Linked DNA regions of Thermosynechococcus vestitus BP-1. The protein of the gene in region 1 binds, or shares a complex with, the protein of each later gene. Links are inferred from orthologs where the notes say so. Each region holds a gene or a part of one and is shown on either strand. Other genes may lie near its edges.

Region 1 (5,033 bases):
AACTGATTAACATATCGCGCCGTCGTTGCCACCTGGCAGGCAAATGTTTCGCTTTCGAGAACCCCCAACGCAATGCCAATCATGGGGATCAACTCGCCGCTCAATTCTTCGCTCAACGTCACTAATGCACGACTCAACACCGCCTCCGCCGTGTTGTCGCTAAAGACCTCAAAGGCACTATCCTCCAAGAGGCCGGCGATCGCCCCCCGTTCGTTTTCCTCAGAAGGATGCAGCAAACTCAACAATAGATGCTGACGTTCCTTGCCAGTGGCGGCAAAACTGATCCGCAACGTGCCCCATAGGATATGCCGTTCAACTGAGGTCTCACTGCCAAAGCCATAGCACAAGCCCACCTCTTGAATGATTTTGAGACCCAGCAGCAAAGCAAACCCCACATCCACCAATTCACCAAGAAAGTCAAGGGGAGCAGTGATTAGGGCTGCAACGGCCGCTTTGGTCAAGGCTGCACCGGCAACGCTCCCTTGCAGGCGATCGCACACCTCGAGGGGTTGATCCTTCATATCCTGCCAGTGCTCGACTGGAATCTGACCGCTGCCCAATCGCTGTTTCAAGTGTTGCCAAGCGTGATCACTATTGGCGAGCAGGAGCTCCCCCGCCTTACGCAGAGTTGCTAGGTGTTCAGGGGACAACATCCCACAGATATGACGCTCAACTGCGGCATTGACGCATTGCACCGCCTGTTGCAGAGGGGTCGTTTCCTCTCGCAGCCAAGCACTGATGTTTCTAATTTGTTGCCGCTCGTAATCCGTAAGAGCACGCCTGCGGTTCATCGGGGCCACACCCGGGGATAGCAAACCAAAGGATGAGAACCTTGCCCCGGCCGCAGCAACTGCCAAGCCGCCACAAACCAGCGCCGTAATTCCGCCATGGAATGACCGCGATAGCGACAAACCACCCCACGAATCAGGGTACTGACACCCATCTCCCCCTGGATCCCCATCGCTAAATCCCGCAGCCGTTGGATCTGTTCGCTGCTCACTTCCCTACCGACCCAAGCCAATGTGCCCATGAGGGGACACCCCTGCAAAGCATTCATTGCTGTCAGCATCATTTTCGTACCCTCAATCCGCTGGCGATCAATCCACAGGGGGACGCCCCCCTGCCATACCTCCGTGTGGTAACGCCAATAGCCACGATTAAAGACTTCACCGCGAGCCGTGCGGCCAAAGCGGGTCATCTCCCAAAGGCCCACCTGTGCTTGAGGGGCAAGATCAATGCGCAGGCGTTGGTGAAATTGAGCACCCGCAAAGATAATCGTTTCTTGGGGGAGCCATTCTAAAACCGCCTCATCGGCAACATGACAGTGGAGCGTTTGCTCCACAGGGATTTGAGCACGACCATAGACCTTGGTAGCGGCAGGCGTTGTCAACAGGACACGGCACTGGGGTTCAAGGGTAATCTTTTGGTGCAGGCGATCGCCCCCCACATAGCCCCCCGCCGTATGCAGGATCACACTGTGGCAGATCGGTTTTCCCTCGGGATAAAACGACCGTTGCAGCTTCAGGGGTGCCGAGGCATAAGCCCGCACTGGAATCGTTTGCCCCCGCCGCCAAGCATAGACCAGCTCCAATTCACCTAACCAGCCGGCCACTTTGTCTTAGCCCCCCACTGCCGTCAGGGATTGCCGCTGCTGTTGCACCTGTAGATAGACCAATAGAGCATTGATATCCGCCGGATTGACCCCCCCAATACGACTCGCTTGACCAATGGTGAGGGGGCGGATGGCACTGAGTTTCTCCCGTGCCTCCATTGACAGGGTAGGAATGGCAAAGTAATCCAAATCCACAGGCAGAGGACGCTGTTCTTGGCGGGCAATCTGTTCAATTTCCCGTTGTTGCCGCTCAATGTAGCCGGCGTACTTAATGGCAATTTCAACCGCCTCTTTCTCTTGGGGCGTCAAGTCGGGATTGCCAAGGCCGTGGCGATCCAATAGCTCGTAATGTACCCCCGATCGCCGCAGCAGCTCCTCCAGGGCAATAGCACTCTTAATCGCTTGACCTGTGGCAGTGACAATCGCTTCACCCACCGGTTCATGGGCTTTAATGCGGGTTGTCTGAAGGCGTTGCGTCTCCGCGGCAAGACGGCGTTGCTTGGCTTGAAACACCTGCCACTGGGCTTCGCTCACCAAACCAATCTCATACCCCAAGGGGGTAAGCCGCTGGTCGGCATTGTCCGATCGCAACACCAAGCGATATTCCGAGCGGCTAGTGAGCATGCGGTAGGGTTCCCGCAGTTCCTTCGTACACAGATCATCAATAAGGGTACCGATGTAGCTCTCTTGCCGCGGGAAGGTGATCATGGGTTTCCTCTGAACAAAGCGAGCGGCATTAATCCCGGCCACAATTCCCTGGGCGGCTGCTTCCTCATAGCCAGTGGTGCCGTTAATTTGTCCGGCACAAAATAGCCCCTGAATTTTCTTGGTCATGAGGGTGGGAAAGCACTGGGTTGCCGGCAAGTAGTCATACTCCACCGCATAGGCCGGACGCAGCATGATGCAGTTTTCTAGCCCCGGCAGCGTGCGCAATAGTTGCAGTTGCAGTGGTTCTGGCAGTCCCGTAGAAAAGCCTTGGATGTAGAGTTCAGGCGTATTGCGGCCTTCGGGTTCAATGAAAATTTGATGGCTTTCTTTATCGGCAAAGCGGACAATTTTATCCTCAATGCTGGGGCAGTAGCGGGGGCCTTTGGCATCAACCCAACCACCATACACAGGAGTGAGGTGGAGATGCTCACGGATGAGCCGGTGGGTTTCAGGGGTGGTGCGGGTCAAGTAGCAGTTCATTTGGGGCCTTTCCACCCATACTGTAGGATCAAAGCTAAACCAGCGCACTTGCTCATCCGGGGGCTGGGGCTCCATCTTGCTGTAGTCCACCGATCGCCGGTCCACCCGCGCAGGGGTTCCTGTTTTCAGACGATCCACCTCAAAGCCGAGGCGGGCTAAGGTTTGGGAGAGACCCTCTGCGGCAAATTCGCCAGCACGACCAGCGGGCATCGATTTATTCCCTACCCAGATACGGCCACCGAGGAAGGTTCCCGTTGTCAGAATCACCGCTTGACAGCGAAAGGCGACGCCAAAGTAGGTTTCAACCCCAATCACCGTGTCATTGGCATCAAGGACTAAATCCGTGACCATGCCCTCGCGGACGAGCAAGTTGGGCTGATTTTCCACCACCTGTTTCATGACGGCGCTGTATTCGCGCTTATCCGTTTGCGCCCGCAGCGCCCAGACCGCTGGACCCCGTGAGGCATTCAGGAGACGCTTTTGCACATAGGTGCGATCGCTGACACGGCCAATTTCCCCTCCGAGGGCATCCACTTCGTGCACGAGTTGCGATTTGGCAGGACCACCCACTGCCGGATTACAGGGCTGCCAAGCAATTTTATCGAGGTTGAGGGTCAGCAGGAGGGTACGACAGCCCAACCGCGCCGTTGCCAAGGCGGCTTCACAGCCCGCATGACCGGCACCGACAACAATAACATCAAATTCATCTTGGAACGCAGGCAGTGTTGACATGGCGATTGCCCCCTAACGAGCCAGCAGTGGTTTAGAAGAACGTGGCGCTACTGGAGAACCCCGCCAACAGTTGAACAATGAATTGCAAGAGGAAGAAGGCAATGATCGGCGAAAAGTCAAGACCACCGATGGGGGGAATCAGACCGCGAAAGATGTTCAGGTAGGGATCCGTTAACTGACTCAGAATCGAGAAGGGCGGATTATACCAGTTGATATTAGGAAACCACGACAGAAGGACGCGAATCAGCAGAATAATTAAGTAGATTTGCAAAAAGTTCGCAATCCCCATCAACAGAATGGGCAATACAGCTGCCTCAGTCATTGGTCTTCCCCTTGCAAATTCAAGTGCATCCCCTATTGTACCAAGGCTATCAAGCAGCTAACCCCAGTAGTCATTCTCCCTCGCTAGACTAGAAAATACAGGTTTCTGCATTGATTCCCAAAAGTTATCGCTCTGGGCCTGCATAGGGGAGCGATCGCCAAAGGATAAAAAGTCGAGAGCCCTCTCCGACAGCAGCTTTGGCTGTTTTGGGCGAGTTCCCTCCTTGGGAAAAGGGCTGTATTCTGGATTGCGGCGTTTTCGTTGACATTCAACTCAAGTTCAGGGGTTTAATATGTTACAGATGTCGGCCACGGGTCATATACTGGTGGGCACCTATGCCCTAATTGGATTTACCATCTCTGGTCTATCGTTTTTGCGGGCTTGGGTACAGCGGCAGTACAAGGGGTCTGTCCAACGGTTGAAGGAAGAGTGCGATCGCCTGCACAGAATGGTTGGCGAACAAGCCCAGCGTATCGAAGGGCTAAAGGAATTGGTTGCCCGTAGTGAACAGGAGCGCGATCGCCAGCGCCAAGAAATTGAGCAATTGCGCTCAGAGGTGGAATGGCTGCAAAACCGCTGCCAAGAGTTAGAAAACCAGCAACAGCAACTGCAAACTCAAGTCAGGGACTATCGCCAGCAGGTGGCAGAATTGACGAATGCCCTCAACAGTAGCCAAGCCGACAATGAAGTCCTGCGGGAGAATTGCGATCGCTACCGCCAAGAGCTAGAAACCGCCTACCAGCGCAGTAGTAGCCTTGAAGAGGAATATGCCAGACAAACGGCCACATTAACCGCTTCCTTAACCACGATTGAAGCCACCTGTCGCGAAAAAGAAGCAGAACTGGCGGCTTGCCAGGCCACGGTGAGCGATCGCGATCGTGAAATTGAGGGGCTACACCATGAGATTGCAGGTCTCAACCAAGAAGTCGAGCAGCTTCAGCAAACCGTTGAACACCTGCAAACCCAGAAGCCAAGGGCAAATATCTACTCCCAATGGCTGACATGGCTCAGCAGTAGCGTGGCGATTGCGGCTCTAGTACTCAACCTTGGGCCTTGGAGTCCCCTGTGGGCAGCCCTCTATTCTCACCTGCCAATGTTTTCCTAAAAATCAATATCTTTCATCCAACTCATCGGGGGCTGCTTGCCCCCTTTTTTACAGCTACTCTAAAGGGGGGTATT
Region 2 (4,255 bases), 450 kb from region 1 along the record:
AGCCTATCCAAGTTGAAGTGCCCCAGGCCGTTACCCCCGATTCCGTTTTTGAAGCGGTGGTAAAAATTCCCTACGATACTAGTGTGCAACAGGTGTTGGGGGATGGCTCTAAGGGGGGTCTGAATGTCGGTGCGGTGCTGATGCTGCCAGAGGGCTTCAAAATTGCTCCCCCCGATCGCCTCCCTGAGGAGCTGCAAGCCAAAACCAGCGGCATTTACTACCAACCCTACAGTGACGATCAGCAAAACATTATTCTCGTGGGTCCCCTGCCGGGTGAGCAGTATCAGGAAATTGTTTTCCCCATCCTCGCCCCCAACCCTGGGACGGATAAATCGATCCACTTCGGCAAATATGCTGTCCATGCCGGGGGCAACCGCGGTCGCGGCCAAGTCTATCCCAACGGCGAAAAGAGCAACAACAATGTCTTTACGGCACCGATCGCCGGCACCATTACTAGTATTACCCCTAACCCCGATGGCAGCACGGCGGTGGTGATTACCCCCGAGAATGGCGAAGCCGTGACGGAAACCGTTCCCGCTGGCCCTGAGCTCATTGTCCGTGAAGGCCAAACGGTGGTTGCTGGTGCAGCCCTGACCAACAATCCCAATGTGGGTGGTTTTGGCCAAAAAGACACGGAAATTGTCCTTCAGGACCCCAACCGCATTAAGTGGTTGCTGGTCTTCTTTGCCGCCATTACACTTTCCCAGATTCTCTTGGTTCTGAAGAAGAAACAGGTGGAGAAAGTGCAAGCAGCGGAGATGAGTTTTTAGGGAGTTGTATCCCCAAGGGTTGTGCGACACTTCCATGACACGATTGCGGCGATCGCCACGGCTATTGTGCCCCAGCAAGGGAGTATCGGCATTGTCCGTCTCTCCGGCGCCAAAGCGGTAGCGATTGCCCAATCTTTATTTGAGGCCCCTGGCAAGCAGCCTTGGGAATCCCATCGTATTCTCTATGGCTATGTCCGAGACCCCCAAACCAAGGAACGGGTCGATGAAGCGCTCCTGCTTTTAATGCTTGCTCCCCGTTCCTATACCCGTGAAGATGTGGTGGAATTTCACTGTCATGGTGGTCTCATCCCTGTTCAGCGCGTGCTGCAACTTTGTGTGGCCGCCGGGGCACGCCTCGCAGATCCGGGGGAATTTACACTCCGGGCTTTCCTCAACGGTCGCCTTGATCTCACCCAAGCTGAGAGTGTGGCTGAACTGGTGGCTGCCCAATCCACCACCGCCGCCCAAATAGCGCTGGCGGGTCTGACGGGCAAATTGGCTCGCCCTCTCCAGCAGATTCGGCAAACTTGCTTATCTCTGTTGGCAGAAATTGAAGCGCGACTAGATTTTACTGACGAGCTACCTCCCCTTGACCCCGCAGCCATTGCTGAGCAAATTCGTCAGTTACAACATCAGGTAGAGGCATTTTTAGCCACGGCAGAGCGGGGAGCACTGATTCGCACCGGACTCAAAGTGGCAATTGTTGGTCGCCCTAATGTCGGTAAGTCGAGTTTGCTCAATGCCTGGAGCCGGAGCGATCGCGCCATTGTCACCGATTTACCGGGCACCACCCGTGATATTGTTGAGTCTCAATTGGTTGTGGGTGGGATTCCAATCCAAGTGCTTGATACCGCAGGCATTCGCGAGACCGATAACCTTGTGGAACAAATTGGCGTCCAGCGATCGCGCCAAGCCGCCCTCAGCGCTGATCTCATTCTCCTGGTCATCGATGCTAGTCAAGGGTGGACCGCCGCCGATCAGGCGATTTACGACCAACTCCAGCTAAAACAGCGGCGGCAGCAAGCGCCTCAGTCAGTCTTAGTTGTTTTGAACAAAGCGGATCTCCTCAGTGAAACCACAGAGGTTAAAGATATTCCATTGCCCATTGCCCCCATTCCCACCGTCCTGCTTTCGGCTCTCAGTCAAAGGGGAATTGAGCAGCTTGAGGACGCCATTTTGCACCTTGTCCAGGGTCAAGGGGTGAGCGCCGCCAACCTAGACTTTGCGATCAACCAACGCCAAGCCGGGCTCTTGGAACAGGTCCACCAATCCCTCAATCATGTGCTTGCGGCCATTGATGCCCAACTGCCCCTGGATTTTTGGACAATTGACCTGCATGCGGCTGCCCGGGCCCTTGGCACATTGACGGGGGAAGAGGTCACCGAGTCAGTCCTCACAGAAATCTTTAGCCGCTTTTGTATTGGTAAATAGGCCATGCTGGGCAAAACCAGTTATCGTTTTCTTCTTCCCTATGTATTGCGCTATTGGCGAACCCTCTCCCTAGCACTGCTGTGTACGGTGGGCTTTGTGGGCACGGCCCCCTTGGCTGCTCAGTTAGTGGGTCAAACCTCGGAACTAGTGGGGACAGGCAATGTGAGGCAGTTATTACCGTGGGCAGGGGCTGCCATCCTGCTCTTTCTGGGGCGGGGGATCTGTCAATTTGGTCAAGATGTGTTGATGGCCGATGCTGCTTTTCGGGTGGTTTACGATATTCGTTTAATTTTGTATGCCCACCTGCATCGCCTTGGGGTGGATTTTTTTGAGCGCATGGGCAGTGGTGATCTCACCTACCGATTAACGGGGGATGTGGAGGCGATCGCCATGGTCATCACTAGAGTATTTCAACAACTTTTGCCTGCTTTGTTAACAGCGATCGCCCTCATGGCCTATATGTTTTATCTCAACTGGCCACTCACCCTAGCGGCTTTGATCATCACTCCCCTGATGGTGGCCGCAATCAGTTGGTTTGGTGAGCGCTTACGCACTGCTTCGCGGCGTAACCAAGATGCCCTTGGCGGACTGTCCTCCTACCTTACGGAAACCTTCGCGGGAATTCGCTTAATCAAGGCATTTGCCACGGAGGAGACCATCTTGCACCGCTTTCAGCAAGAGGCGGAAAAGAACCGCCGGGCCTATTTCCAAATTGCTCGGATTCAGTCAACGCAGTACCCTGTGGTGGGTTTCTTAGAAGCCTTGAGTATCATGAGCTTGTTTTTGCTGGGGACATGGCAAATTGGCGCCGGCAATCTCACACCCGCCCAATTGATTAGCTTTGGCGCCGCTGCCGCTTTACTCATCGATCCCGTCAATCAAATCTCCAGCAGCTATAGCTCCCTCAAAGTTGCTGAAGCCTCTTTAGATCGGAGTTTTAGCCTATTGGCGATTGCACCGAATGTGCAGGAAGTCAGGGATGCCCAACCCCTACCCCCCATTACTGGCAAGGTGGAATACCGCCATGTGTGGTTTGCCTATGAGCTTGATCAACCCGTGCTGCAGGACTTCAATCTCCTGGTGCAGCCTGGGGAAGTGGTGGCGCTGGTTGGCCATTCCGGGGCAGGCAAGTCAACCCTCATTAACCTCCTGCTGCGGTTCTACGATCCCCAAGCGGGGCAAATTCTCATTGATGGCATTGATATTAAAACCGTCACCCTCAAGAGTTTACGGCGGCAAATTGGGATTGTTCCTCAGGAAACGATTCTTTTCTCAGGGACCATTGCCCAAAATATTGCTTTTGGTGACTCCGAACCGGATTGGGAACGACTCATTGAGGCAGCCAAAATTGCCAATGCCCACGACTTCATTGACCGCTTTCCCGATGGCTATCAGACATGGGTGGGAGAAAGGGGAATTAACCTTTCTGGGGGTCAGCGCCAACGCCTGGCGATCGCCCGCGCTGTTTATGCCGATCCACGGATTTTAATTTTGGATGAGGCGACCTCCGCTTTGGACTCCGAATCAGAGACCTTAGTGCAAAATGCCTTGGAGAAGGCAATGAGGGGGCGCACTGTCTTTATGATTGCCCACCGTTTGGCCACGGTTCGTCGGGCCGATCGCATTCTTGTTCTAGAGCAGGGGCGGATCATTGAAAGTGGCAGCCATCAAGAACTGCTGGCCCAGTCTGCCCGCTATGCCCAGTTCTACACCCAGCAGTATCTCCCAGACGGGAAATGACCTTTGTGCTGATGGAGTGGCCCTTTGGCTTCTATCTTCTGAATTTGGGAGGGGATGTTTCCGCAATGGCCGGATGTGAAAATAGACGTTGAATTCTTAAGATCAGCGAGGACGGCTATGGGGAGCATTATTTCTGTGCATTCTTTTCGTGGGGGCACAGGCAAATCCAATACAACCGCAAATCTGGGCTGTACCTTGGCGATATTGGGCTATCGGGTGGCGATCGTGGACACCGATATTCAATCCCCCGGTATCCATGTGCTCTTTGGCCTTGAGTCGGAAGATACGGAACATGCCCTGAATGATTACCTCTG

What was found. Proteins that work in one complex are often made in the same cells at the same time.
Region 2: the proteins of mnmG (region 1) and mnmE are in contact, whole or in part, in a solved structure (PDB 9HIP), measured with the Escherichia coli proteins. The link is inferred for Thermosynechococcus vestitus BP-1 from one-to-one orthologs.

Annotation. Positions count from the first base shown.
Region 1 is NC_004113.1:533,805-538,837, reverse strand. Bases 1,076-4,061 are described here. They hold mnmG (tRNA uridine-5-carboxymethylaminomethyl(34) synthesis enzyme MnmG), read right to left. Parts: upstream 3,533-4,061; coding sequence 1,619-3,532; downstream 1,076-1,618. Other genes in these bases: TLL_RS02730 (YggT family protein), read right to left, coding at 3,564-3,854; TLL_RS02740 (urease accessory protein UreD), read right to left, coding at 1,076-1,612. Outside these bases: TLL_RS02745 (EcsC family protein), read right to left, coding at 1-791; more of TLL_RS02740, read right to left, coding at 788-1,075; TLL_RS02725 (hypothetical protein), read left to right, coding at 4,147-4,959. UniProt on the Escherichia coli protein: NAD-binding protein involved in the addition of a carboxymethylaminomethyl (cmnm) group at the wobble position (U34) of certain tRNAs, forming tRNA-cmnm(5)s(2)U34.
Region 2 is NC_004113.1:982,316-986,570, forward strand. What follows is about bases 1-2,996. They hold mnmE (tRNA uridine-5-carboxymethylaminomethyl(34) synthesis GTPase MnmE), read left to right. Parts: upstream 1-791; coding sequence 792-2,201; downstream 2,202-2,996. Other genes in these bases: petA (cytochrome f), read left to right, coding at 1-770; TLL_RS04865 (ABC transporter ATP-binding protein), read left to right, coding at 2,205-2,996. Outside these bases: more of TLL_RS04865, read left to right, coding at 2,997-3,941; TLL_RS04870 (MinD/ParA family ATP-binding protein), read left to right, coding at 4,059-4,255. UniProt on the Escherichia coli protein: Exhibits a very high intrinsic GTPase hydrolysis rate. Involved in the addition of a carboxymethylaminomethyl (cmnm) group at the wobble position (U34) of certain tRNAs, forming tRNA-cmnm(5)s(2)U34.